Regions from separate parts of the Streptomyces sp. NPDC092369 genome, predicted to be linked through region 2. Evidence: riboswitches for the same ligand, from Rfam matches in the RefSeq annotation. Region 2 holds a riboswitch; each other region holds the start of a gene.
What was found. A riboswitch is a leader RNA that binds a small molecule or an ion and turns the genes downstream of it on or off. The one in region 2 is predicted to bind cyclic di-AMP.

Region 1 (9,526 bases), on a different contig from region 2:
CCCCGGCACCGGCTTCCTCGACAACTTCAAGGAGCTGAGCTCCTACCGGGACGGCATCTACTGGGAGTGGATGGCCAACTCCCTTCTCTACGCGGGCGGCGGCGCCCTGCTCTCCGCCGCGGTCTCGGCCGCCGGCGGCTACGCACTGGGCCGCTTCGCCTTCAGGGGACGGGAGTTCGTCTTCAAGCTGATGCTGGCCGGCGTCCTGGTCCCGAGCATCGTGCTCACGGTCCCGCAGTATCTGCTCCTCTCGAAGCTGGGCCTGGCCGACTCGTACTGGTCGATGCTCCTGCCGTCGATCCTCTCCCCGTACGGCGTCTACCTCGTCCGCATCTACGCGGCCGCCTCCGTGCCCGCCGAACTCCTCGAAGCCGCCCGCATGGACGGCGCGAGCGAGTGGCGGATCTTCTCGCGGATCGCGGTGCCGATGATGATGCCGGGTCTCATCACGGTGTTCCTGTTCCAGTTCGTCGGCATCTGGAACAACTTCCTGCTGCCGTACGTGATGCTCGCGGACGACACCAAGTTCCCGATCACGCTGGGCCTCTACACCCTGCTCAACCAGGGCGCCTCCCAACCCGCGCTCTACACGCTGGTCATCATGGGCTGCTTCCTCGCGATCCTGCCGCTGATCGGACTCTTCCTGGTGATCCAGCGCTTCTGGTCCCTGGACCTGCTCAGCGGATCCGTCAAGGCCTGAGCCGAACCGCCCGCCACCGCACCGGACTTCCCCCCACCGCACCGACCCGGCAGAACGAGGACCATGGCCACCAGTCCGAACGGCCGCCGCAAACCGCCCACCATCCATGACGTGGCCCGGGAGGCAGGGGTCTCCCGGGGGACCGTCTCGCGGTTCCTGAACGGGGGCCACTACGTCTCGCCCGCCGCGCGCACCGCCGTGGAGTCGGCGATCAGGAAGACGGGTTATGTCGTCAACCGGCATGCCCGCAGCCTGAGTACGGGACGGTCGGACTCGGTGGCGTTCCTCCTCACCGAGCCGCAGGAGAAGTTCTTCGAGGACCCCAACTTCAACGTGCTGCTGCGCGGGTGCACCGAGCACCTGGCCCGGCACGACATCCCGCTGCTGCTGATGCTGGCCTCCTCCGAGGACGACCGGCGCCGCCTCACCCGGTACATCACCTCGGGTCACGTCGACGGCGTGCTCCTCGTCTCCAACCACAGCGGCGACCCGGTCGCGGCCGAACTCCGGGACGCCGGAATCCCGTTGGTGGCCTGCGGCAAGCCCGTCGGCCTCGGCTCCAAGGTCAGCTACGTGGCGGCGGCCGACCGCGAGGGCGCCCAGGAGATGGTGCGCCATCTCATCGCCCGCGGCCGACGTCGTATCGGCATGGTCACCGGACCGCTCGACACGGCGGGCGGCCCCGACCGGCTGGCCGGTTACCGCGACGTCCTCACCGAGGCGGGCCTGCCCTTCGACCCCGCGCTCGTGGTCGAGGGCGACTACCGCCGCACCGGCGGAGAGCAGGCGGCCCGCCGGCTCCTGGACCGGGCCCCGGACATCGACGCGGTGTTCGTGGCCTCCGATCTCATGGCCCTGGGAGTCGTCAACACTCTTCAGCAGTACGGCCGTTCGGTCCCCGATGACGTCGCTGTCGGCGGCTTCGACGACTCGGCCGCGGCCACCGCGGGCACCCCGGCCCTCACCACCATGCGCCAGCCCTACGACCGCATCAGCGCCGAGATGGTCCGCATGCTGCTCGCGCAGATCGCCGGTGAGGACACGGCGGGGGTGCTGCTGCCGACCGAGCTGGTGATCAGGGAGTCGGCGTGACCGGACCACCGGCCACCGCTCCACGCACATGTAGTCAGCAACCGTCCGGTTCGCGTCGAGTTAGCCGGGCTTTCCATCCGTATTCTCTGATCATGGCCGCACCCCTCGCATATTCACTCATCGCCACGGACCTGGACGGCAGCCTGCTCCGGGGCGACGACACCCTCTCCGACCGGTCCCTCGCCGCGCTCGCGCGGGCGGTCGGCGCCGGGGCCCGCCATCTCGTCGTGACGGGACGGCCGGCCCCGAGAGTGCGTCCGCTCCTCGACGAGCTGGGCAGCAAGGGGCTCGCGGTGTGCGGGCAGGGCGCGCAGGTGTACGACGCCGGCGCGGACCGGCTGCTCTGGTCGGTCACGCTGGACCGGGAGTTGGCCGAGACCGCGCTCGGCAAGATCGAGGCGGAGGTCGGGCAGGTGTACGCGGCCGTGGACCAGGACGGCGTGGACGGACTCACGCTCATCGAGCCCGGCTACCTCATGCCGCACCCCACGCTGCCCGCGGTCCGGGTCGGCCGCCGCGACGACCTGTGGCACGAACCGATCAGCAAGGTGCTGCTGCGCCATCCCGACCTGTCCGACGACGAGTTGGCCACCACGGCCCGCACAGTGGTCGGTTCACTGGCCACCGTCACCATGTCGGGACCCGGCACCGTCGAACTCCAGCCATGCGGCGTCACCAAGGCGACCGGCCTCGCCCTGGCCGCCCGCCACCTGGGCCTGGGCCCGCACGAGACGATCGCCTTCGGCGACATGCCCAACGACATCCCCATGTTCGACTGGGCCGCCCACGGAGTGGCCATGGCCAACGCCCACCCCGAACTCAAGGCGGTGGCGGACGAGGTGACGACATCGAACGAGGACGACGGCATCGCCGTCGTCCTCGAAAGACTCTTCTGAGAGTGACCCTTACCGGGTGGCTCAGTAGGCTCCATAGACGTTGTCGATCGAGCCGTACACCGCCGCCGCGTACTTGCAGGCGGCCGTGATGTTCGCGACCGGGTCGTACGGGTCGAACGACGTGCCGGCCACGTGGTACGCGGCGAACGTCGGGTCGATCACCTGGAGCAGGCCCTTGGACGGGGTGCCGGCCGCGGCGTTGGAGTCCCAGTTGTTGATGGCGTACGGGTTGCCGGACGACTCACGGATCACGTTGCGGTAGATGCCGTCGTAGGTGCCAGGGATCCCGTTCTGCGCCATGACCTGGAGCGAGGCGCGGATCCAGCCGTCGAGGGTGTTGGAGTACCCCAGCGACGCGGCGGTCACCGTCGACGAGGGAGCCGCGGACGCGGTGGTCGCGCCGATGACGGGGAGGGCGAGCACCGCGGCCCCCGTGCCGAGCACGGCGAGCTTGCGGGCGAGGCGGGAGTTGCGGCTACGGCGGTGCTGAGCGGATGCAGGCATGACGAGGTTCCTCTCCGTCGCCTGCGAGGTGAGCTGTCGGGTTCGGGCTGGGAGGTGCCCGGCCACGCCCTCGCGGACGTGACTTAACCCCGAGCCGTCCCGGTCGCGATGACCGGTCCGGCGACTTACCTGGGTCCCCCGCTCCTGCCGTGCGGTGAGTTCGTGACTGGGATGCCGGGCGGCGGCAGGATTCGGCGTTCCACCCGACAGGGCGGGAACGTATGCGAGAGCACATGTCCGGAACAAGTACCGGATTCACACATAGACCCTCTTGACCTTGGTCTGAGGCCTATGAGGCGCTTGATCCTTTGCGCCTGCCAAGGGTCAACTGGCAAGCGGCGAAAGGCGGAACGCCGACATGTCGGGACACAGGGCACGCACAGAAGCGCGTGACCCAAGTCACGGCGGGATGAAGAGCGGCAAAACGGGCATTCATCCTCAACTGGCAGTTCTCGGAATCCTCTTCTCCCAGGTCCGGTGAAAGATCACCTCGCCGCCCTCGGTGCAGATCACCTCATTCGAGGCAATAAAGTCCTTTTCGTCGCAAGTAATCTCCGACCGGGTGCGCACGGTGGTGTCCCAGGCCAGCTCCGGCCGGTGCAGCCGGATCGACCAGTCCGACCGGGCGCGCGCCGACAGTGGGTCCCTCTCGTCGATCGTGTACGTCTCCAGCGCGTCCTCGGTGAACTCCAGGCCGTCCGGATACACGCGTGTGCCGCCGTGCCGCGGGTCCACCTCCAGCCGCCACTCACCCTTCGCCACATCCCGCACGACCACCCGCTCCGGCCGCGGCTCGTCCAGCGTGGGCGGGTAGTTGACCCCGATCGGCTCGGCCTCCTCGGGCTCCCCGAAGCGAATGTCGTACGTCAACTCCTGCTCTCGCACAGGGAGTTCGAGCGCGCTGCCCTCCGGGTCCATCGTGAAGCCGGCCGCCGACTCCGGCTGGGGCCAGATCCACGGCCAGTACGCCGAGGACACCGCGAGCCGGATGCGATGCCCGGCCGGAACGGCGTACCCGATGCCGTTCAGCTCGAAGGTCACGTCCTCCACCGCGCCCGGCGTCCAGGGCACCGCCCGCTCCCGCCCGAACCGCGCCGACAGGTTCAGCACACCCCGGGTGACCAGCGTCGACGAACCGTCCGGCGCCACATCGCACAGCCGGGCGATCACCTGCCCCCGCGCCACCTCCGAGGTCAGCCGCAGCCGCACCCTCGGCCGCCCCAGCACCCAGGTCTCCGCCGGCACCTCGAACTCGAAGCACGCGGAGCGCGCGTCCTCGTCCCGCTGGTCCGGCGGCAGATCGGCGTCGTTCCCGAAGGGGAAGAACCGGCCCGCGTCCACGCCCGTGTGCATGGGGGACCGGACGATCGCGGGGGCGCCCCGCAGTCCGTACGTCGTCGTCTTGACGTGCGGCGAGGGCCAGGCCGGCTCGCCGACCCAACGGCCCGGCAGGGTGTCGTGGACCGTCGCCGGCGGGTGCGAGTCGCTGACGTAGGAGCGCAGGAGGGGGTCGGCCATGACGCCGGTGTCCTTGCCCTTGAGCCAGTGGTCCCACCAGCGCAGGGTCTCCTGGAGGAAGCCGATCGCCGGGCCCGGCGGCAGGCCGCGGTCCGGGTACTGGTGGGACCACGGGCCGATCAGCCCCCGCACCCGGTCCGCCGGGAGGTGCTCGACGAGCCGCAGCACGGCGTCGCGGTACGGGTCGTGCCAGCCGCCCACCGCCAGGACGGCGGCGCCGATCGCGTCGTAGTCCTCGCAGACGCTGCCGTGCCGCCAGTACTCGTCCCGGGTCTGGTGGGCGAGCCAGGTGTGGATGAAGGGGTCGACGGCCTCCAGCCGCTTCAGCCACATGTCCCGCCATTCCTCGCCCACATGGAGCGGGTCCGGCGGGCGGGAGACGAAGGCGAGCATGGTCGCCGCCCACGCGTGCATGTCGACGGCGAGGACGGAACCACCCATGTAGTGCACGTCGTTGTCATAGCGGTCGTCCGTGGAGCAGACCGTGACGACCGCCTTCAGCGGCTCGGGCGCGAGGGCCGCGAGCTGGAGGGAGTTGAAGCCGCCCCAGGAGATGCCGAACATGCCCACCTTGCCGTCGCACCAGGGCTGTGCGGCAAGCCAGTTGACCACCTCGACCCCGTCGGCCAGCTCGGTCGCCGAGTACTCGTCACCCGGCATCCCCTCGCTGTTGCCGTGCCCGCGCACGTCGACGCGGACGGAGGCGTAGCCGTGCCCGGCGTACCAGGGGTGCCGCTGGGCGTCGCGGGGCGCGGTCCAGTCGGTGAGGCGGTAGGGCAGGTACTCCAGGAGCGCCGGTACGGGTTCGTCGGTGAGCGGTCGCCAGACGCGGGCGTACAACCGCGTTCCGTCGGGCAGCCGGACACGGAGGTCCTCGTGAGTCGTCTCGTACGGGAAGGACGTTCGGATGCGCATGAGCGTGACCCCAGTGCGGTTGGTAGGAGCCGGGCGGTCCTCGGGTTCGACGTCTGCCTCGTTCGGGACACGCTCCACTACTTCCATGTAAGTCGATATATGTCCGTTGTTATCAAGTGATCAAAAACATACCCGTCGTGATCGGATATCGCCCGGGCTGCACGGGCGAGTGGCATAGGTGCCTACCCAGGCAGCACGCGTGGGCGGCATGGGTGATCGAAACTTGACCGGATACGCTGACTTGAGTGATGGCAGCGACCTATCGACAAACCGTGTAACCAGCCGTGGACACCAGCAGACAGGAGATCCCTCGTGACCGTCGTCGGGCCGTTCGGGCTGAGCGTGCGGGACCAGGCTCTGGAAGCCGATGTCCAGGCGGGGATGGCCGCTGTCGAGGAGGGACTGCTCGAAGCCACCAAGAGTGAGGTCCCGTTCATCACGGAGGCCGCGCAGCACCTCGTGCGGGCCGGCGGCAAGCGGTTCCGCCCGCTGCTGGTCATGCTCGCCGCGCAGTTCGGGGACCGGTACGCGCCGGGGATCGTGCCGTCCGCGGTGGTGGTGGAGCTGACCCACCTCGCCACGCTGTACCACGACGACGTCATGGACGAGGCGACCGTGCGGCGCGGGGTCGACAGCGCCAACACCCGCTGGGGCAACTCGGTGGCCGTCCTCACGGGTGACTTCCTGTTCGCCCGCGCCTCGCACATACTGGCCGACCTCGGCCCCGAGGCGGTCCGGGTGCAGGCCGAGGCGTTCGAACGCCTGGTGACCGGCCAGATCCTGGAGACCGCGGGACCGCAGGACGGACGGGACCCGATCGACCACTACCTGGACGTGCTCGCCGGCAAGACGGGCTCCCTGGTCGCGGTCTCGTGCCGGTTCGGCGCGCTGATGTCGGGCGCCGACGAGACGGTCGTGGACGTGCTCACGCAGTACGGCGAGCGGCTCGGTGTCGCCTTCCAACTCGCGGACGACGTCCTGGACATCGCGTCCGACTCGCACGAGTCGGGCAAGACGCCGGGCACCGACCTGCGCGAGGGCATCCCGACCATGCCCGTACTGCGGCTGCGCGAGCGGGCGGCGCGCCTCGGCCTGGCCGAGGACATCGCCCTGTGCGAGCTGCTGGACTCCGACCTGACCGACGACGCCCGGCACGCCGAGGCGCTGGCGGGACTGCGGGAGCACCCCGCGCTGGAGCAGGCTCGCCGGGACACGGTCCGCTACGCCGAGGACGCGCGGGCCGCGCTGGCTCCGCTGCGGGAGTGCGACGCGAAGGCGGCGCTGGTGGAGCTGTGCGACGCGGTGGTGCACCGGGCGGGCTAGGTGATACACATCACATCTCTGGATTAAGTCCAATCTGAGATCAGCCCCGTTTCACTCCCAGAAGCCGACGCAGGGGGCGTCGGCATGAATACGGGGAGAAAACAGAATCATGGGCATGAACGCGACGTTCTCCAAGCGCCGTAAGAGCCTCATCGTCACCGCGGTCGCGGTGGCAGCCGCCGGGGGAATCTCCGCCGCGGTGATTCCCGCCTTCGCCGCCGGAGGGACCCACGCCGACCACGCGGGCCACTCCGTCGCCATGGGCGGCATGAACGACCCGTCCGGCGCGAGCCAGGACATCGTCACGCAGAGCGGCGGCGTCTCCGGCGGCACCGGGGGAACCCTGCTGGCCACCAGCCTGCGCGGTGCCAACGAGGTGCCCGTGGCCGGCGGTCCCGCCGTCGGCGACAAGGACGGCGCCGCCGTCGAGTTCATCAAGGTCAAGGGCGACAAGGTCTCCGTCGCCGTCACCTGGCGCGGCACCGGCAGGCCGACCATGCTCCACATCCACCAGGGCGCCAAGGGCACCAACGGCGGCGTCAAGGTCGACTTCACCAAGCTGCTCGACAAGATCAGGGGCCACAGCGTCACCGGCACCGTCAAGGTCAAGGACAAGGCCCTGCTCAACGCCCTCAAGTCCGACCCGAACTCCTTCTACGCCAACCTGCACACCGCCCAGTTCCCCGGCGGCGCCGTCCGCGGCCAGCTCCACAAGGTCACGGTCGCCGGCTTCGACTTCCGTGACGCCCTGCACAACTTCCAGGCCTCCGTGGTCAAGGGCAAGCAGATCTACGAGTGCAAGCCGGCCGCCGGCGGCGGGTACGCCTTCGCCCAGCGGGACGTCAGCGCGCTGCTCGGCGGCAACATCAAGCACACCTTCGTCAAGCCCAACTCCGGTACGCCGCAGTGGATCGCGCCCGACCGCAGCGCGGTCACCGGAGCCGTCATCAGCAAGACCGCGAACGGCGACACCAACATTCCCGAACTCGACCTCAAGGCCACCCAGTCCGGCAAGCACCGCGGCCTGCTCGCCCACACCACCGAGATCCTGCGCCTGAACACCGTCGGCGGCGTCGCCCCGACCGGATCCTGCACGCCCGGCACCATCGTGGGCGTGCCCTACCAGGCGGACTACGTGTTCCTCCAGCGCTGACACACAGTTGACGCGAGAGCGTCCGGGCGGCGCCTCCCCGACACGACCCCTACGGGTCGGGGGAGGCGTCGCCTCCTCATGTCATCCCGCAGGTGTACATGGAGTTGAGTCCGGGGTCTGACGCTTACCTCCCGTCGATTTGGTCAGATGGAAACCACGGAAAACACCACTCCTCACCGATTCGGGTGAGAATGGCGGCACGGGGTGGAAAGCGAGTGCAGCTGGACAGCCGCCGCCGACGACGGAGGTAAGGCACACATGGCACCGTACGAATCCGACGACAGCACGTCCGCCGCGGAGGCAGACGACCTGCGCGCCGGCCGCCGCAAGGCCGCGCGCTACGTCGTCCCGGTCGCGGTGTTGGGGGTGGCGGCGGCGACCATCGGGCTCGTGCCCGCGCTCGCCGACTCCGGCGACCCCGACCTGCCGAAGATCACCGCGCAGCAGCTCATCGAGAAGATCGCCAAGTCGGACGTACAGCAGATGTCCGGCACGGTGAAGATCACCACGGATCTGGGGCTGCCGAACCTCGGCGGTCTGGAGAGCAGTCTGACGCAGGGCGCCACCGGCTCGGGCGACGGCTCGTCCGCCGACCCGTCGGCCAAGCTCACCGAACTCGCCACCGGCACGCACACCCTGCGCGTCGCCACCGACGGTCCGGACCGGCAGAAGGTGTCGCTCCTGGAGAGCGCGGCCGAGTACAGCCTGATCCACGACGGCAAGGACGTCTGGGGCTACGACAGCGGGACCAACGAGGTCTACCACGCCACCGCCGACGACAGCGCGAGCGCCAAGGAGAAGCAGGAGGAGACGCCCGCGACTCCCCAGCAGCTCGCCAAGGACGCCCTCGCCGCGGTCGACGACACGACCTCGGTGACCGTCCAGGGCACCGCCCAGGTGGCCGGCCGGGACGCCTACCGCCTGGTCATCAAGCCCAAGGACGACGGCTCCACGGTCGGTCAGATCACCGTGGCCGTCGACGCCAAGACCGGCCTGCCGCTGAAGTTCACGCTCACTCCGGCGAGCGGGGGCGCGGCCGTCGTCGACGCCGGCTTCACCAAGATCAGCTACTCCAGGCCCGCCGCGTCCACCTTCGACTTCACGCCGCCCAAGGGCGCGAAGGTCACGGAGGACGGGAAGGTCGACGGGGCCGGCGGCAAGGCGAGCGGCGGCACGAAGACCGACGGCAAGATCCCTGAGAACCCCGGCGGCGACTTCGGCAAGGGCGCCGACGGCCTGAACGTCATCGGTGACGGCTGGGACTCCATCGCCACCTTCGACACCGGCGGCCAGGGCGTCCCGTCCGGCTCCGAGGCCGGCGCCTTCGGCGGCTTCCTGGACTCGCTCGGCGACAAGGCGTCCGGCAAGTTCGGCTCGGGCACGGTCTTCAAGACCCGTCTGATCAACGCCCTGATCACCGACGAC
Region 2 (9,526 bases):
GCGACCAGGGCGGCGAAGGCGCCGGCCAGCAGACCGAGGCCTGCCGCGGTACCCAGTCCACCGGTCCTGGACTTCTGTGTGGCCATGTCAACCCCCGAATCAGGCGGCCGTTCCGCCGGTCGTCGGGTTGCGGGTCGACGGATGGGGACCGGCGAGCGGTGGGCGGCGCTTGCCGTCTCCCAGGGTGCCGAGCGGCTCTGATCGGCGGGGGAGGCGGAGAGGAGGCGCACGGAGGGAAGCGAGGGTCGCACGAACCGGCGCCTTCCCCAACGTCTGCCCCGCAAGTGCTGCTAACAATCGTTCACTTCGTAGTGATTGTTCCGGCTCGTATCCTGTCTCCGCAGTCAATCTTCGTACGCGCGCCGGGACCGCGATCCGGCGTGCGCACAGGCGTGAGAGAGGTACGACGGTGAGCCGCAGCCAGCAGCAGATCCCGGTCCTCGTCCTGGCCGGCTTCCTCGGTTCGGGCAAGACCACTCTGCTCAACCACCTCCTCCACCGCAGCGGCGGCAGCCGGATCGGCGCGATCGTCAACGACTTCGGGGCCATCGAGATCGACGCCATGGCGGTGGCCGGCGCGCTCGGCGACTCCACCGTCTCCCTGGGGAACGGCTGCCTCTGCTGCGCCGTCGACGTCAGCGAACTCGATCAGTACCTCGACCGGCTGGCTCGCCCCTCCGCCGGTATCGACGTCATCGTCATCGAGGCCAGCGGACTCGCCGAACCCCAGGAACTCGTCCGCATGGTGCTCGCCAGTGAACTTCCAGGGATCGTGTACGGAGGGCTCGTCGAGGTCGTCGACGCGGCCGAGTTCGACGACACGCGCGCGAAGCATCCCGAACTCGACCGGCATCTCGCTCTCGCCGACCTCGTGGTGGTCAACAAGCTCGACCGCGCGCCCGACGGCGGCGAGCGTGTCCTCGGGCTCGTCCGGTCCCTCGTGGACCGCGCCGCCGTGATTCCTGCCTTTTACGGCCGCGTCGACCCCGAGTTCCTCTTCGACTGCCGGCCGAGCGAGGAGCGTATCGGGCAACTCTCCTTCGACGACCTCCACGCGCGCGCAGAGCACGGCGAGCACAGTGAGCACGGGGCGGACGACCACTCCGGTCACCTTCATGCCGCGTACGACAGCCTCTCCGTCAGCTCCGAAGTCCCCATGGACCCGCGCCGGTTGATGGCGCTCCTCGACAGCCGGCCCGAGGGGCTGTACCGCATCAAGGGGTACGTCGATTTCGGCGGCCACGACGCACTCAACCGGTATGCCGTGCACGCCGTCGGGCCGTTCCTGCGCTTCTACCCCGAGCCCTGGCCCGCGGGCGACGCACCACGCCTCACGCAGCTCGTCCTGATCGGCTCCGGCATCGACGCGGCCGCCCTGCGCAAGGAGTTGGAGGCCTGTACGAGCGACGCCCCGCACACCGCCGACGAGCACGGTATGTGGGGCGTCCTGCGCTACGTACAAGAACCGGAGGCCGTACAGGAACCGGACGTACAGGAACCGTACGCACAGGATCCGGGAGAGGACCCCGTAGAGCCCTCCCAGGATCTCTCCTGAACCGGTCCCTCTAGACCGGTCGCTCTACACCGGTCCCGCCACCACCGCCACCGTCTTCGCGAGCGACACGCCCGAGCCGTCGCGGCGCGGGTCGATCTCGGGGAGGTCGGCCGGGGTGCCGTTCTTCTGGGCCGCCTTGGCCGGGTTGGGGCCCGCCCAGGCCAGGGAGAGGCAGTCCTCACCCTTGAGGAACCGCTGGCAGCGGACGCCTCCGGTGGCGCGGCCCTTGCGCGGGTACTGGTCGAACGGGGTCAGCTTGGCCGTCGTCTGGACGGAGTCGTCGAGCGTGCCGCGCGAGCCCGCGACCGTGAAGACGATCGCGTCGGCGGCCGGGTCCACGGCCGTGAACGAGATGACCTTTGCGCCGTCCGTGAGCTTGATGCCCGCCATGCCACCCGCCGGACGGCCCTGGGGCCGGACGTGCGCGGCCTGGAAACGCAGCAACTGGGCGTCGTCCGTGATGAAGACCAGGTCCTCCTCGCCGGTGCGCAGCTCGACCGCGCCGACGATGCGGTCGCCGTCCTTGAGCGTGATGACCTCCAACTCCTCCTTGTTCGAGGGATAGTCGGGGACCACGCGCTTGACCACGCCCTGCTCGGTGCCGAGCGCCAGGCCGGGGGAGGACTCGTCGAGCGTGGTCAGGCAGACCACCGTCTCGTCGCCCTCCAGGGTGACGAACTCCGTCAGGAGCGCCCCGCCGGACAGGTTCGGGGCCGCCGCCGTCTCCGGGAGCTGGGGAAGGTCGACCACGTTGATGCGCAGGAGCCGGCCGCTCGACGTGACCGCGCCGATCTCCCCGCGCGCGGTGGCGGGCACCGCCGAGATGATCACGTCGTGCTTGGTGCGCCTGTCGTCGGCGTCCTCCGGGAAGGGCTCGCCGTTCGCCGTGCGGGCCAGCAGGCCCGTCGAGGAGAGCAGCACCCGGCACGGGTCGTCGGCGACCTGGAGCGGGACGGTGGCCGCGGGGGTGCCCGAGGACTCCAGCAGGACCGTACGCCGCTCGGTGCCGAACTTCTTGGCCACCGCGGCCAGTTCGGTGGAGACCAGCTTGCGCAGCTCCGCGTCCGAGTCGAGGATCCGGGTCAGCTCCGCGATCTCCGCGATGAGGCGGTCCTTCTCCGACTCCAGCTCGATGCGGTCGAACCGGGTGAGGCGGCGCAGCGGGGTGTCCAGGATGTACTGCGTCTGGATCTCCGACAGCGAGAAGCGCTCCATCAGGCGCTCCTTCGCCTGCGCGGAGTTGTCGCTGGAGCGGATCAGCCGGATGACCTCGTCGATGTCGACGAGCGCCGTCAACAGGCCTTCCACCAGGTGCAGTCGGTCACGGCGCTTGGTGCGCCGGAACTCGCTGCGGCGCCGTACGACCTCGAAGCGGTGGTCGAGGTAGACCTCCAGGAGCTCCTTGAGGCCCAGGGTGAGGGGCTGACCGTCCACCAGCGCCACGTTGTTGATGCCGAAGGACTCTTCCATCGGCGTCAGCTTGTAGAGCTGCTCCAGGACGGCCTCCGGCACGAAACCGTTCTTGATCTCGATGACCAGGCGCAGGCCGTGGGCGCGGTCGGTGAGGTCCTTGACGTCGGCGATGCCCTGGATCTTCTTCGCGCCGACCAGGTCCTTGATCTTGGCGATCACCTTCTCCGGGCCGACGGTGAAGGGCAGTTCGGTGACGATCAGGCCCTTGCGGCGGGCGGTCACGGTGTCGATCTCGACCGTGGCGCGGATCTTGAAGGTGCCGCGGCCGGTCTCGTACGCGTCCCGGACGCCGGCGAGGCCGACGATGCGGCCGCCGGTGGGCAGGTCGGGGCCGGGGACGTGCTTCATCAGGGTGTCCAGATCCGCGTTCGGGTAGCGGATCAGGTGGCGGGCGGCCGAGATGACCTCGGCGAGGTTGTGCGGCGGCATGTTCGTCGCCATACCGACGGCGATGCCCGAGGAGCCGTTCACCAGCAGGTTCGGGAAGGCGGCGGGCAGGGCGACCGGTTCCCGCTCCTGGCCGTCGTAGTTGGGGCTGAAGTCGACCGTGTCCTCGTCGATCGACTCCGTCATGAGGCTGGTGGCCTCGGCCTGCCGGCACTCCGTGTACCGCATGGCGGCCGGCGGGTCGTCGTTGCCGAGCGAGCCGAAGTTACCGTGGCCGTCGACGAGCGGCACGCGCATGGAGAACGGCTGGGCCATGCGCACCAGGGCGTCGTAGATCGACGCGTCGCCGTGCGGGTGCAGCTTGCCCATGACCTCGCCGACCACGCGCGCGCACTTCACGTAGCCGCGGTCGGGGCGCAGTCCCATCTCGTTCATCTGGTAGACGATGCGGCGGTGCACCGGCTTGAGACCGTCCCGGGCGTCCGGCAGGGCTCGTGAGTAGATGACCGAGTACGCGTACTCGAGGAAGGAGCCCTGCATTTCGTCGACGACGTCGATGTCGAGGATCTTCTCCTCGTACGAGTCGTCGGGCGGCGGGGTCTTCGTACTACGGCGGGCCATCGCTGCCGGCTCCTCTTTTCTGGTAGCTCGCCTACGGGTCGCTCACATGGGTGCCGCGCCCCTCCGGCTCACTCTTGCTGAAGCGTGAACGGTATCTGACGCGACCATTGTGGACCGAGGCACTGACAACCCGGACGAGGACCCGACATCGACCCGTGTGCCCGGCGTGCCCGCAGGCTACGCGATCCGCTCAGGGCGTACGTCCACCGGGAACTTCGCCGACCGTCCGCGCGCTTGCATACAGTGGCAGGACCGGCAGGAAAACCCCGTTTCCCACCGCAGCATTCGCGATCGAAGGGACGTACATGCCCATGGGTCACACGGCCACGGACCAGGCAGACACCGGCGGCCTGACAGCGACCGAGCACCGCCTGGCCAACGGCCTGCGCGTGGTGCTCTCGGAGGACCACCTGACCCCGGTCGCGGCGGTGTGCCTCTGGTACGACGTCGGCTCGCGCCACGAAGTCAAGGGGCGCACGGGTCTTGCTCACCTTTTCGAGCACCTCATGTTCCAGGGCTCGAAGCAGGTCAAGGGCAACGGACACTTCGAACTGGTGCAGGGTGCGGGCGGTTCGCTCAACGGCACCACCAGCTTCGAGCGCACCAACTACTTCGAGACCATGCCCACCCACCAGTTGGAGCTCGCCCTCTGGCTGGAGGCCGACCGCATGGGCTCCCTGCTCGCCGCCCTGGACGAGGAGTCCATGGAGAACCAGCGGGACGTGGTGAAGAACGAGCGCAGGCAGCGCTACGACAACGTCCCCTACGGCACGGCGTTCGAGAAGCTGACCGCGCTCGCCTACCCGGAGGGCCACCCCTACCACCACACGCCGATCGGTTCGATGGCCGACCTGGACGCGGCGACCCTGGAGGACGCGCGCGCGTTCTTCCGCACGTACTACGCGCCCAACAACGCGGTTCTGTCGGTCGTCGGCGACATCGACCCGGAGCAGACGCTCGCCTGGATCGAGCGGTACTTCGGGTCCATCCCGGCGCACGACGGCAAGCCCGTCCCCCGTGACGGCGCGCTGCCCGACGTCATGGGCGGGCAGTTGCGCGAGGTCGTCGAGGAGGAGGTGCCGGCGCGCGCGCTGATGGCGGCGTACCGGCTGCCCGAGGACGGCACGCGCGCGAGCGACGCGGCCGACCTCGCGCTCACCATCCTCGGCGGCGGCGAGTCGTCCCGTCTCTACAACCGCCTTGTGCGGCGCGACCGTACGGCCGTCGCGGCCGGCTTCGGTCTGCTGCGGCTGGCCGGCGCGCCCTCGCTCGGTTGGCTGGACGTGAAGACGTCCGCCGAGCACGAGGTGCCGGAGATCGAGGCCGCCATCGACGAGGAGCTCGCCCGGTTCGCCGAGGAGGGCCCCACCGCCGAGGAAATGGAGCGCGCCCAGGCCCAGTTGGAGCGCGAGTGGCTGGACCGGCTCGGCACGGTCGCGGGCCGCGCCGACGAACTGTGCCGGTACGCCGTCCTGTTCGGCGACCCGCAGCTGGCTCTGACCGCCGTGCAGCGCGTCCTGGAGGTGACCCCGGAAGAGGTCCAGGAGATCGCCAAGGCCCGACTGCGCCCCGACAACCGCGCGGTGCTCGTCTACGAACCCGTCGCCCCCGAGTCCGCCGAGCCCGCCGAGCCCGCCGAGCGCACCGAGCCCACCGAGAACGAGGAGGCGGCCAAGTGACCGAGCTCGCCGCGATGGAATTCCACCCGCAGCCCCAGGCCGGCGAGGCCAGGCCGTGGGCGTTCCCGGCCCCCGAGCGCGGGACGCTCGACAACGGCCTGACGGTCCTGCGCTGCCAGCGCCCCGGCCAGCAGGTCGTCGCCGTGGAGGTCCTCCTTGACGCGCCCCTGGAGGCCGAGCCGGCCGGTCTGGACGGCGTCGGCACGATCATGGCGCGGGCCTTCTCCGAGGGCACGGACAAGTACTCCGCCGAGGAGTTCGCCGCCGAACTGGAGCGCTGCGGCGCGACGCTCGACGCGCACGCCGACCACCCCGGCGTCCGGATCAGCCTCGAAGTGCCCGCCTCGCGCCTGACCAAGGCCCTCGGCCTGCTGGCCGATGCCCTGAGGGCGCCTGCGTTCGCGGACAGCGAGATCGAGCGCCTGGTGCGCAATCGCCTCGACGAGATCCCGCACGAGCTGGCCAACCCCTCCCGGCGCGCCGCCAAGGAGCTCTCCAAGGAGCTCTTCCCGGCCTCCTCGCGCATGTCGCGCCCGCGTCAGGGCACCGAGGAGACCGTCAAGAACATCGACTCGGCGGCCGTACGCGCCTTCTACGAGAAGCACGTTCGTCCGGCGACCGCCACCGCCGTGGTCGTCGGCGACCTCACCGGCATCGACCTCGACGAGCTGCTCGGCGACACCCTCGGCGCCTGGACCGGCTCCTCGGCCGAGCCGCGTCCCGTGCCGCCGGTGACCGCCGACGACACCGGGCGCGTGATCATCGTGGACCGCCCCGGCGCCGTACAGACGCAGCTGCTCATCGGCCGCGTGGGCCCCGACCGGCACGACCGCGTGTGGCCCGCGCAGGTGCTCGGCACGTACTGCCTGGGCGGCACCCTCACCTCGCGCCTCGACCGCGTCCTGCGCGAGGAGAAGGGCTACACCTACGGCGTACGGGCGTTCGGGCAGGTCCTGCGGTCCGCCCCGGACGGCACCGGGGCCGCGATGCTCGCCATCAGCGGCTCCTTCGACACCCCGAACACCGGTCCGGCGCTGCAGGACCTGTGGACGGTGCTGCGCACGCTCGCCGAGGGCGGTCTGACCGACGCCGAGCGCGATGTCGCCGTGCAGAACCTGGTGGGCGTGGCGCCGCTGAAGTACGAGACCGCGGCGGCCGTCGCGAGCACGCTGGCCGACCAGGTCGAGCAGCACCTGCCCGACGACTACCAGGCGACGCTGTACCGGCAGCTCGCCGCAACCGGCACCGTGGAGGCCACCGCGGCCGCCGTGAGCGCCTTCCCGGTGGACCGTCTGGTGACCGTGCTGGTCGGTGACGCGGCGCAGATCAAGGAGCCCGTGGCGGCTCTCGGCATCGGCGAAGTCACCGTCGTGGCGGCCGAGTAGGGCCGGGCGGAGGCGGAGCGAGCGCCACGCGCGCGTGGGGGCCCTGGTGACGGAAGCGTCACCAGGGCCCCTGTATGTCCGAATTGAGGGAGAGGTTGCCTGTCTGCCCTGTGGCATGCGCTACAAAAGCCGTGATCCGTTTGGGGATTGAAAGTTGTCCCGTTTAGCGTCATCCGGGCTGTCCGTCAGGCACCGCGCCGCATCCGCGGCACCGGGCAGTCATCGCCGAGTCCCCGTACGGCGCGAGCCAGGGGAGCCGGGGACCCATATCGAGAGTCCCTGGGGTGAATCGGACGCCCGCGCTTCGCGAGGGGGTCCGTAGGAGACCTTCCTGCTCCGAACCCGTCAGCTAACCCGGTAGGCGAGAAGGAAGGAAAGGACCACCCAGTACATGGCGTTCACCTGCGCCACCGGGAAGCACCGACGTCCCAGCCGGATGAAGCGCACCACCGCCCGTGCGGCGGGCGTCGCGGCACTCGCCACCACCGGCGTCGTCGGCACCCTGGCCGCTCCGGCGCTCGCCGCGGACAACTCCGCGGAGCACGTGGAGAGCGCGGCCGAGCAGACCGGTTTCACCCCCGTCATCACCATCGGCGACACGATCGCCGACAAGATCGACGCCCAGGCAGACGCCCAGAAGGAGGCGGCCCAGGAGGCCGCTCTCAAGAAGGCCGCGGCCGAGGCGGCACGCAAGAAGGCCGCCGCGCGGGCCAAGGAGGAACGCGAGGCCAAGGAGCGCGCCGCCCGCGCCGCCGAGCGCAAGCGCCTCAACACCTTCGTCGCGCCGATCTCGAACTCGTACGTCTCGACGGGTTACAAGAGCGGTGGCTCGCTGTGGTCCTCCGGCAGCCACACCGGCATCGACTTCCACGCGGCCAGCGGCACGACCGTCCACGCGGTCGGCTCCGGCACGGTCGTGGAGACCGGCTGGGGCGGTTCCTACGGCAACCAGGTAGTGATCAAGATGAACGACGGCACGTACACCCAGTACGGTCACCTGTCGTCCATCGGGGTCTCGGTGGGCCAGACGGTCACCCCCGGGCAGCAGATAGGCCTCTCCGGCGCGACCGGCAACGTCACCGGGCCGCATCTTCACTTCGAGGCCCGCACGACCCCCGAGTACGGCTCGGACATCGACCCCGTCGCCTACCTGCGTTCGCATGGTGTGAACGTCTGACGACGGACCGCGAGATCTTCTTCAGCCCCGGCTCCCCGAGCCGGGGCTTTCGGTCTTTCTGTCCGCTCTCTGTCCAAAAAATATCCCTCGATTCCGGCCCCCCGTCGGAAATTCCCGCTGATTGCAATAGAGTCACTGAACACACGTCAACCGGCGACGTTTCACGGGGATTAAGACGGAGGTCGGACATGCGTATTCCGGCGCACTCGGTGTGCACGGCCATCCGGGACGACATCGTCGCCGGTGTCTACGAGCGCGGCGGCCGGCTCACCGAGGAACTCCTGGCGCGCCGCTACGGCGTCTCGCGTGTCCCCGTCCGGGAGGCCCTGCGCACGCTGGAGGCCGAGGGCTTCGTCGTGACCCGGCGGCACGCGGGCGCGTGCGTCGCGGAACCGACCGAGCAGGAGGCCGCCGACCTGCTGGAGATGCGCATGCTGCTGGAGCCGCTCGGCGCGTCCCGGGCCGCCCAGCGGCGCACCGAGGCCCACCTCAAGGTGCTGCGCGGCCTGGTCAGGCTGGGCCAGGAGCGCGCCAGGAGGGGCAACAGCGAGGATCTGCGCTCCCTGGGGGGCTGGTTCCACGAGACGCTCGCGCAGGCCTCCGGCAGCCAGGCGCTGACCTCGACGCTGACCCAGCTGCGTCACAAGATCGCCTGGATGTACGCCGTGGAGGCGCCGGCCAACCCCGTGGAGTCCTGGGCGGAGCACGGCGCGATCGTCGACGCCGTGGCGCGCGGGGACGCCGAGCGCGCGCGGGCGATCACCGCCCTGCACACCGAGCACTCGACGAGTGCGCACCGGCTGCGCTTCGGCGGCGGGGAGCGCGCCGAGCGTGTGAGGAACTCGCAACATCCCGTAAACATGTCGGGTGTGCGGCATTAACACGGGCGCCGTATACAAAGAGAAGGTAATTCCAGGGGGATTATTCCTGCTGCCCGAATTCGGGAAATTCGAAGGGCTCGCCCGGTAATTCGGGCGAGCCCTTCGGAGTTGCGGGACGGCGGCGTCCAAGTGACGCGTACCGCATCCCTCAATTCGATTTTCAGACGGTCTCGGGAAGCTCCTCGAGCCCCTCGGCGACCAGCTTCGCAAGCCGGTCGAGCGCGGCGTCCGCGCCCTCGGCCTCGGAAGCGAGGACGATCTCCTCGCCGCCCTGGGCGCCCAGGCCCAGCACGGCGAGCATGGAGGCCGCGTTGACGGGGTTGCCGTCGGACTTGGCGATCGTCACCGGGACGCCTGTGGCCGTGGCG
Region 3 (9,526 bases), on a different contig from region 2:
GTCCAGGCGCTGGAGTTCCGTGCCTACGCCGACTTCTGGACGGGACGCCCGCACGCCGGCGCGGCCACCGCCCTGGACGCCCTGCGGCAGGCCTACGCCACCGGGCAGGACAACGGCGCCTGTCATCTGCAGGCCGCCCTCGCCATGTTCGCGGCCCTCACCGGCGACGAGGACACCTGCCGCGAACGGGCCGCCGCCGCACGCTCGTACGCCCTCACCCACGGCCTCGGTCTGCCCGCCGCGCTGGCCCAGTGGGCGCTCGCCCACCTCGATCTCGCGGCCGGGCGCTTCGCCGGCGCCGCGGCCCGGCTGCGCGCGCTCGCCGGGTTCGGACCGGGCCACGGGCACCGCGCCATCCGGCACTTGGCCACCCCGCACTACGTCGAGGCCGCCGTCCGCACCGGCGACACCCGGGTCGCGCGGGCCGCCCACGCCGACTACGACCGCTGGGCGAGCGCCGTCCGCAGCCCGGACGACCTTGCCCTGAGCGCCCGTTGCCGCGCCCTGCTCGCGCCCGGTGCCGAGGCCGTCGAGCACTACCGCGCCGCCCTCGACCTCCACGCGCACGGCACCCGCGACTTCGAACGCGCCCGCACGGAGCTGCTGTTCGGCGGCGCGCTACGACGACTGCGGCGCCGTACCGAAGCCCGCGACCGCCTGCACAGCGCCCTGGAGGCCTTCGACTCCTTCGGCGCCCCGCACTGCGCGGCCCAGGCCCGCGCCGAACTCCGCGCCCTCGGCGCCCCCGCAACTCCCTCGCATCCAGCTGCAGTTGACCCGACCGCCCGCCTCACGGCCCAGCAACTCCTCATCGCCCGCATGGCCGCCGATGGCGCCACCAACCGCGAGATCGCCGGGCGCCTCGCCCTCAGCCCGCGCACGATCGACCACCATCTGCGGGGCGTCTTCACGCGGTTGGGGATCCGGTCGCGGATCGATCTGGTGCGGTTGTTGGGTGGGGGTGGTGACACCAGGGGCACTGCCTAGGTAGCGCCCCGGGCGAGGCTTTTGTTGGGACAAGCCGCGAGGACACAATAGGGCGCCCCTACGGCGCCTCCCGCTCCCCGAACGCCTCCGCGTCCCACGTCCCCGACAGCCGCGCCGCCAGCCAACTCGGCGCCGCAGTACGGAAGTCGGCCGGCGGCAGAGCACCCGCCCCGGCGGGCACCGCGCCCAGCAGCGACGCTCCCGACACCTCCGGCAGGTCCGCAACATTGCAACGCGACGCCAGGTCCGGTGAGTTCGGCCAACTCCCGATCACCACTCCCGCCAACTCAAGCCCACGGGAACGGAGTTCACGAGCCGTCAGTTCCGTCGTGTTCAGCGTGCCCAGGCCCGCCGACGCCACGACCAGGACCGGCGCCCCGAGCAGCGTCGCCGCGTCCGCCAGCGTGCCGCCCTCCGCGTCGAACCGGACGAGCAGCCCGCCCGCCCCCTCCACCAGCACCAGATCGTGCTCGGTGGCCAGCTTGGCGGCGGCCTCGGCCACCTCCTGCGGACGCACCGGTGCCCGCCCGGCCCGCCGTGCGGCCGTCGCCGGGGCCAACGGGTCGGGATAGCGGGCGAGTTCGGCGGTCGTCACGGCGCCCGCGAGCCGCGCGACCTCCGCCGCGTCCCCTGGCTCGTCCGGCCGTACGCCCGTCTGCGCGGCCTTCAGCACGGCCACCGAGCGGCCGACGGCGAGCGCGGCGGCGGCGACAGCGGCCGTCGTGACCGTCTTGCCGACCTCCGTGCCGGTCCCCGTGATCACCAGTACCGACGACATCTCATCCCTCCCGAGCGGCCGCGCACACCGCGTCCGCGATCCGCGCCAGATCCGCGTCCCCGGTGACGTACGGCGGCATCGTGTAGATCAGGTCGCGGAACGGCCGCAGCCACACGCCCTCGCGCACCGCCGCCTCCGTGGCCGCCTTCATGTCCACGTCGTGGTCGAGCTGCACGACCCCGATGGCGCCCAGGACCCGGACGTCCCGCACGCCCGGCAGCTCACGCGCCGGCTCCAGACCGTCCCGTAGCCCTGTCTCGATCCGTTTGATCTCCGACTGCCAGTCCTGGCCGAGCAGCAGCTCGATCGAGGCGCAGGCGACGGACGCGGCGAGCGGGTTGCCCATGAAGGTCGGGCCGTGGGCCAGCACCGGGACCTCGCCGCGCGAGATGCCGTCGGCCACGCGTGCGGTGCACAGCGTCGCCGCCATCGTCAGGTAGCCGCCGGTCAGGGCCTTGCCGACGCACATCACGTCCGGCGTCACGGCCGCGTGGTCCGCCGCGAAGAGCGCGCCCGTCCGCCCGAAACCGGTCGCGATCTCGTCGAACACCAGCAGCACGCCGTGCGCGTCGCACGCCTCGCGCAGCACCCGCAAATACGTGGGGGAGTGGAACCGCATCCCGCCCGCACCCTGCACCACCGGCTCGACGATCACCGCGGCCAGTTCGTCGGCATGGCGCTCGATCGCCGAGCGCAACCGGTCGGCGTACGACTCCTCGTACTCCTCCGGCGGCGCGTCCACGAAGACCTGGCGGGGCAGCACCCCGGACCAGAGTTCGTGCATCCCGCCCTCGGGGTCGCACACCGACATCGGCTGCCAGGTGTCGCCGTGATAGCCGCCGCGCCAGGTCAGCAGGCGCTGTTTCGCGGGGCGGCCCAGTGAACGCCAGTACTGCAGACACATCTTGACCGCCACCTCGACCGACACCGAGCCCGAGTCGGCCAGGAAGACATGCTCCAGGCCCTCGGGTGACATGTCGACAAGGTGCTTCACCAGTCGGACCGCGGGCTCGTGCGTCAGGCCGCCGAACATCACGTGGCTCATCCGGCCGAGCTGCTCTTGCGCGGCCTCGTTGAGCACCGGGTGGTTGTAGCCGTGGATCGCCGACCACCAGGACGACATGCCGTCCACGACCTCGTCCGTGCTCCCGTCCGCCCCGCGCAGCCTCAGCCGGACCCCGCTCGCCGACTCCACGACGAGCGGTTCCTGCCGACCGGGCATCGGCCCGTACGGATGCCAGACGTGCCGCCGATCCAGCTCCAGGAGCTCGGGGACGGACAGGCCGGGCGGGACGGGCAGGTCAGGCATTGGGCGCGAGGTCCGTTCCGGCACCACGGCGACGGACCGAGACCAGGTCAGTACGGGGTTCGTTCAGGGCAGCCGCGGACGCGGACGCGGGCGCGGCAGTCGCCGTACCGCAGACTTCGCCACCCGCGTGCGACCCGCAGCCGGCGCTCTCGCCGTTCTCGTGGGACCCGCAGCCGCCGCCCGCGTGCGACCCGCAGCCCGCGCCCGCCGTCGCCCGGTGCTCCGGCAGGGTCACCTGGCCGGTGCCCTCCACCTCGAACCCGGCGTCCGCGATCATCTCCAGGTCGGCGTGGCCGGCCTGGCCCTCGCTGGTGAGGTAGTCGCCCAGGAAGATCGAGTTGGCCAGGTTCAAGGCCAGCGGCTGCATGGTGCGCAGGTGGACCTCGCGGCCGCCCGCGATGCGCACCTCGGCGTCCGGGCACACGAAACGGACCATCGCCAGGATGCGCAGGCAGCGCTGCGGGGTGAGGTTCCACTCCTGGGAGAGCGGGGTGCCCTCCATCGGGATCAGAAAGTTGACCGGAACCGAGTCGGGGTCGAGGGCGCGCAGCGAGAACACCACGTCGACCAGGTCCTCGTCGGTCTCGCCCATGCCCGCGATCAGACCGGAGCAGGCGGACAGCCCGGCCGCGTGCGCCTTCTGCACGGTGTCCACGCGGTCGGCGTAGGTGTGCGTGGTCGTGATGTCCCCGTACGTCCCCTCGGACGTGTTCAGGTTGTGGTTGTACGCGTCCGCGCCTGCCGCGCGCAGCCGCTCCGCCTGGCCGTCGGAGAGCAGCCCGAGACAGGCGCACACCTCGACGTCCTCGTTCTGGTCCTTGATCGCCTTGATCGTGTCCGAGACCCGGTCCACGTCACGGTCGGTCGGTCCGCGCCCGGACGCCACCAGGCAGACCCGCTTGGCACCTCCCGCCAAACCGGCCGCCGCCGCCTTCGACGCCTCGTCCGGCTTGATCCAGGTGTACTTCAGGATCTCGGCCTTGGAACCGAGCCGCTGGGAACAGTAGGAGCAGTCCTCCGGGCACAGTCCGGACTTCAAGTTGACGAGGTAGTTGAGCTTCACCCGGCGCCCGAACCAGTGCCGGCGCACCTTGCCGGCCGCGGCCACCACATCGAGCACGTCGTCGTCGGAAGTGGCGAGGACGGCGAGAGCCTCCTCGCGGGTCGGCAGCTCGCGCCGAAGCCCCTTGTCCACCAGCGTGTTCAGCAGGTCCATGAGAGCCGATCCTGTCCTACGGAGCGGCTTTCGGCCAAGGAGAGTTCGCACAACGAAGGGACTTCGTCGTGTGTGCCTTGCCACATCATGGGCGGGAGCACCTGCGGCTAGTGTCTGTTCATTGCCTACAAAAGCCCGGAGGAGCCATGGCGTTCGGCTGGATCGACGAGCAGGCGCTGCTGCGCCGCCGGGCCGGGCTCGTACGGACCCTGCGCCCGCGCCCGGCCGACTCCCCGCTCCTCGACCTCGCGAGCAACGACTACCTGGGTCTGGCGCACCACCCCGAGGTCGCCGAGGGCGCTGCGCGGGCCGCGTACACCTGGGGCGGCGGCTCGACCGGCTCGCGGCTCGTCACCGGGACGACGGAGCTGCACGCGGAGCTGGAGCGCGAGCTGGCCGACTTCTGCGGCTTCGAGGCGGCGCTGGTCTTCTCCTCGGGGTACGCGGCCAACCTCGCCGCGGTCACGACCCTGGCCCCGCACGGCTCGCTGATCGTCTCCGACGCGGGCAACCACGCCTCCCTCATCGACGGCTGCCGGCTGGCCCGGGGCACCACGCAGGTGGTCCCGCACACCGACCCGGAGGCCGTGCGCAAGGCGCTGCGGACCCATCAGGGGCCCGAGGGCACGGCGGTCGTCGTGTCCGACACGGTCTTCTCGGTCGACGGCGACGCGGCCCCGCTCGCCGCGCTCGCCGGGGTGTGCCGGGAGCACGGCGCGGGACTGCTGGTCGACGACGCGCACGGGCTCGGCGTCCTCGGGGACGGCGGACGCGGCGCCCCGCACGCGGCCGGGCTCGCGGGCGCCGACGACGTGGTCGTGACGGTCACGCTGTCCAAGTCGCTGGGCAGCCAGGGCGGCGCCGTCCTCGGTCCCGCGCGGGTGATCGACCATCTGATCAACGCGGCCCGCACGTTCATCTTCGACACGGGCCTGGCCCCCGCGGCGGCGGGCGCCGCCCTGGCTGCCCTGCGGCTGCTGCGCCGGGAACCGGAGCGGGCGGCACGCGCGCGTGCGGTGGCCGCCGAACTGCACGCACGCCTGACCACCGCGGGGCACGAGGCGGTACGCCCCGACGCCGCGGTGGTCTCCGTGCGCGCGCCGTCCCCGGAAGGGGCCTTGCGATGGGCGGCCGACTGCCGTGCCGCGGGGCTCGTCGTGGGGTGTTTCCGACCCCCCTCCGTGCCCGACGGCATCTCACGGCTCAGGCTGACAGCCCGCGCTGACCTCTCCGAGGCACAGATCGAACGCGCTGTGGATGTGATCGGCGAAACGCGACCATGAGTCGGCGTGACACGGCCGTGCGCCGCCGGATGGGGAACTGATCAGGTCCTGGACACGGAACCGATCAGGCGTCGAACGCGGCCGTGAAGCCCGCCCAGCTCTCGGGGGAGAAGAGCAGGACGGGTCCTGTCGCGTCCTTGGAGTCGCGCACGGCGAGCAGCCCCGCCCAGGGGCCGGGGAGCGACAGCGCCGTTTCGACGCAGTTGTTCGCTCCCGTGCTGTAGCTGCTGCGCAGCCATCGCACACCGTGCAGATGGGTACTGGAAGGTACGTTCCGAGGCAGTGCTGACATGGTGCCTCCTTACGCGCCGTCACCTATCCCGGCGATGTAATCCAACGAGTCCTCGGGTGAAAGGGCATAGCTCTGAAGGGCGTTGAAGGCCTCGATGTAGGCCTGGAGGTCTTCTTTCCGTTCGAGGTAGAGGCTACTCGTCAAGTGGTCGAGAACAACCACGTCCAGATCAGAAGTGCTCGAAAATGAGAAGACAACGAAAGGTCCGGTGACGCCGACATGCGCCCCGGCGGTGAACGGCAGTACCTGAAGCCGCACTTGGGGCAGGCGCGCCGCCTCGATGAGCCGTGCCAGCTGGCGTGACATCACGTCAGGGCCGCCGATCTCCCGGCGCAGCACCGCCTCGTCCAGGATCGCGCTGAGTTTCAGCGGCGGATTCGAACGCAGGACGTCCTGTCGGGCGAGCCTCACCTCGACCAGCGCGTCGAGCCGTTCGTCGTCCAGACCTCCGACGGCCGCCCTGGTCACCGCCCGCGCGTACTCGGGCGTCTGCAACAGCCCGGGCACCACCGAGGTCTCCAGCGTGCGCATCGCGCTCGCCTGGGACTCCAGACTGATGAAGTCGCGGTACGTCGTCGGCAGCACCCCGCGGTAGGCGTGCCACCAGTGGTGCCGGCCGCCGCCCTCGTCGGAGCCCGCCAGCATCTGGAGCATCTCCCGCAACTGTGGATCCGAGACGCGGTAGGCATCCAGCAGTAACCGCACATCGGCCGGTTTCACACCGCTGGCGCCGGTCTCGATCCGGCTCACCTTCGACTGATGCCAGCCCACCATCCGGGCCGCCTCACCACTGGTGAGCCCCGACCCGGTGCGCAACGAACGCAGTTCGGCGCCCAGCTTCCGGCGGCGCACCGCGGGTCCGTGCTGCATGGGTCTCTCCTTACTCCTTCCGGGGCGCCCAAATACGGTCTCCCGTCGTAGAGTTCACCGCTTCGAGCGACAGATATATGCATATCTTGGTGGATCGCCACCCGTGACCGGTGCGGGAATGGCACTCTGGCGACGAAGCACCAGTCCGGGACCGTACTCGAACCATCCGCTCTGTGTCGGACCCCGGTCCCGCGGGAAAGGGACGACGTCGCCATGGCAGACCACCTGGAAGCATCCGTCACTCTGCCGAGCGAACCCGCCTCGGTCGCCACCGCCCGCGGTTATGTGGTCTCGACGTTGGCGGAGTGGGGTCTGCCGTCCGACACGGAGGTGGCCGACACCATCCGGCTCATCGTCTCCGAACTGGCCACCAACGCCGTACAGCACACCTTCGGCCAGTCACCCACCTTCACGGTGGACATCGTGCTGGACCGTGACGAACAACTGCACATCGGGGTGACCGACAGCCACCCCCGGTTCCCCAAACGCCTGCCGGCCGCTGTCCAACAGGACAACGGCCGGGGCATGGTGATCATTCGTTGGCTGGCCGCGGAGTGCGGCGGCCGGCTGCGGGTGCGGGCCACCCCGGAGGGCGGCAAGACGGTCTCCATCGAACTGCCGTGGACCGTACCGGCGCGCCCGGTCACGACCGCCGGACAGCAGGAGCCGTAGAGCCGGTGTCGAGCCCCGCGGGGGCGACGGCGTGTCAGGTCGCCGTCACCCCCGCGGGAGAGTCAGCTGACCCGGCCGTACCAGACCTTCTTCGTCCAGATCTTCTGCAGCCGCACCACGTCCCCGGTCTTCGGGGCGTGCCAGATCTTTCCCTTCCCGGCGTAGATGCCGACGTGGTAGACGCTGGAGCCCGAGTGGAAGAACACGAGGTCCCCGGCCTTGCGGCTCTTGGCGGAGATGTGGTGGGTCTTGTTGTACTGCTGGGCCGCCGTGCGGGGCAGCTTCTTGCCCGCCTTCTTGAACGAGTACAGCGTGAGCCCTGAGCAGTCGAAGCGGCGTGGTCCGGTGGCGCCGTACTTGTACGGGGAGCCCTTCTTGGACGCCGCGATGTGAAGTGCCTTGGTCGCAGGCGTCGCGGCCGCGGCGTCGGAGGCGACACCGGGGATCACGACGGAGCCGCCCACTGCGGCGATGGTGAGAGCGGAGGCCGTACCGGCCCGGGCCATCAGCGACGGGACACGATTGAGCGCAGACATGCGCAACCCTTCGTCAGCCGCCTGTGAAGGATGACCTGTCGGATTCGGGCTGGCGAAGTTGCCCGGCCGCACACTCGCGGCTTCACCCCAAGGGCTGCTCGACCCGGTCATGGCGTGACCGTCCCGGCGACCCGTCGTGCTTGGGTCCTCCACTCCTACCGATGCAATCCTGTCGACCTGTCATCCGGGCGGCGGTAGGACTCGGCGTCCGCCCGGATCGCCCCGCCGCTGCGGCGGGGTCTTGTCGTCAGACAGGGATCTTGACCTATGAATGTCCGAAAAGCCCAACGGAATCGGGGATTTGTGGGGTTACTCACCACTCACCCGTTCGGGTGGACTCCCCTGTGTTCGAGCCGGTGTCCAGGACGCACGGGCCCCCGGACCAGCACTGGAACGCCTCATGCGGCCCTCGAACCCCGCGCGTTGCGCAAGCCTGACGGTCGCGAAAAAGTAGCCGCAACTCCTCCGAACGGGGGTACACCATTTGGTCCGTTTCGCCGCCGGTCCGGACGTCCCGACCGCGCGGCGGACATCCGAACCGGCCACGCCCGCGTCAACCGGCGGAGTGCGGCGGCAGTGTGAGCCGTGCGGTGCGGCGCTCGCCGTCCAGGACCCGCAGGGCCCGCGCCAAGGTGGGGGCGTGCACCTCGGCCTCGCCCCGCTGGTGCATCAGCGCCAGCGCGTCACGTAGTTCGGCCGCCTTGGACACCAACGCCTGCGCGGCCCGGAGTCCGCGGTAGGTGTCCCCGTGCCGCGCCGGGTTGATCCGGCCGAGCAGGTCGACCACATCGAGATAACGGTCGATCAACTCGCCCTCGGCGCGCGTCAGCGCGGGCAGCGGCGGCAGTTCGGGTGGGAGCACCGGAGGCTCACCTCCCCGCGGGCGGGGTGAGCGTGGTCTTGCGGGTGGAGACGATCCGGTCCACCAGGCCGTACTCCAACGCCCCCTGCGCATCAAGGATGTTGTCCCGCTCGATGTCCTCGTGCACCTGCTCCGCCGTGCGGCCGGTGTGCCGTACCAACAGCTCCTCCAGCAGGTCGCGGGTCCGCATCAACTCCTCGGCCTGGATCGCCAGATCGCTCGCCTGCCCTTCAACCGGCCCGGAAAAGGCGGGCTGATGGAGCACCACCCGCGCACCCGGCAGCGCGAGCCGCTTGCCCGGCGTGCCCGCGGCCAGCAACACCGCGGCGGAGGAGCCGGCTTGCCCCAGACAGATGGTCTCCACGTCACAGGTGACGAACCGCATCGTGTCGTAGATCGCCGACATCGCGGTGAACGAGCCGCCGGGGGAGTTGATGTACAGCGAGATGTCCCGGTCCGGGTCCTGGTACTCGAGGTGCATGAACTGCGCCATCACGTCGTTCGCCGACACGTCGTCTACCGGCGTCCCGAGAAAGACGATCCGCTCCTCCAGCAGCTTCGAGTACGGATCCATCGTCCGGACCCCGGAACTGGTGCGCTCGGTGAACTCGGGCAGGACATGGCGGGCGATCGGTCGGGTCATGGGTGCCCCTCCTTCTGCGTCTGACTGCGCCTGACTGTGTCTGTACAAAATGTACAGGACGTACGTGACGTTAGAATG

Region 1: it holds a riboswitch for cyclic di-AMP, as region 2 does, so the genes downstream of both, ACIQI8_RS22990 (transglycosylase SLT domain-containing protein) here and ACIQI8_RS09245 (M23 family metallopeptidase) in region 2, are expected to answer to the same signal.
Region 3: it holds a riboswitch for cyclic di-AMP, as region 2 does, so the genes downstream of both, ACIQI8_RS37265 (C40 family peptidase) here and ACIQI8_RS09245 (M23 family metallopeptidase) in region 2, are expected to answer to the same signal.

What each region holds. Positions count from the first base shown of each region.
Region 1 is NZ_JBIVQP010000003.1:1,317,218-1,326,743, reverse strand. It holds gene ACIQI8_RS23005 (carbohydrate ABC transporter permease) at 1-700, shown strand, start outside; gene ACIQI8_RS23000 (LacI family DNA-binding transcriptional regulator) at 764-1,792, shown strand; gene ACIQI8_RS22995 (HAD family hydrolase) at 1,885-2,688, shown strand; gene ACIQI8_RS22990 (transglycosylase SLT domain-containing protein) at 2,710-3,192, opposite strand; cyclic di-AMP (ydaO/yuaA leader) riboswitch at 3,198-3,399, opposite strand; gene ACIQI8_RS22985 (CocE/NonD family hydrolase) at 3,631-5,625, opposite strand; gene ACIQI8_RS22980 (polyprenyl synthetase family protein) at 5,938-6,948, shown strand; gene ACIQI8_RS22975 (CHRD domain-containing protein) at 7,064-8,101, shown strand; gene ACIQI8_RS22970 (outer membrane lipoprotein carrier protein LolA) at 8,360-9,526, shown strand, end outside.
Region 2 is NZ_JBIVQP010000001.1:2,122,195-2,131,720, reverse strand. It holds gene ACIQI8_RS09270 (DUF6082 family protein) at 1-86, opposite strand, end outside; gene ACIQI8_RS09265 (CobW family GTP-binding protein) at 410-1,555, shown strand; gene ACIQI8_RS09260 (DNA topoisomerase (ATP-hydrolyzing) subunit A) at 1,580-4,036, opposite strand; gene ACIQI8_RS09255 (M16 family metallopeptidase) at 4,342-5,715, shown strand; gene ACIQI8_RS09250 (M16 family metallopeptidase) at 5,712-7,100, shown strand; cyclic di-AMP (ydaO/yuaA leader) riboswitch at 7,314-7,479, shown strand; gene ACIQI8_RS09245 (M23 family metallopeptidase) at 7,492-8,277, shown strand; gene ACIQI8_RS09240 (GntR family transcriptional regulator) at 8,466-9,158, shown strand; gene ACIQI8_RS09235 (HPr family phosphocarrier protein) at 9,319-9,526, opposite strand, start outside.
Region 3 is NZ_JBIVQP010000007.1:516,649-526,174, reverse strand. It holds gene ACIQI8_RS37305 (LuxR C-terminal-related transcriptional regulator) at 1-987, shown strand, start outside; gene bioD (dethiobiotin synthase) at 1,046-1,765, opposite strand; gene ACIQI8_RS37295 (adenosylmethionine--8-amino-7-oxononanoate transaminase) at 1,767-3,074, opposite strand; gene bioB (biotin synthase BioB) at 3,067-4,290, opposite strand; gene ACIQI8_RS37285 (8-amino-7-oxononanoate synthase) at 4,437-5,573, shown strand; gene ACIQI8_RS37280 (DUF397 domain-containing protein) at 5,638-5,865, opposite strand; gene ACIQI8_RS37275 (helix-turn-helix domain-containing protein) at 5,875-6,735, opposite strand; gene ACIQI8_RS37270 (ATP-binding protein) at 6,949-7,407, shown strand; gene ACIQI8_RS37265 (C40 family peptidase) at 7,470-7,943, opposite strand; cyclic di-AMP (ydaO/yuaA leader) riboswitch at 7,947-8,147, opposite strand; gene ACIQI8_RS37260 (hypothetical protein) at 8,497-8,805, opposite strand; gene ACIQI8_RS37255 (ATP-dependent Clp protease proteolytic subunit) at 8,813-9,448, opposite strand.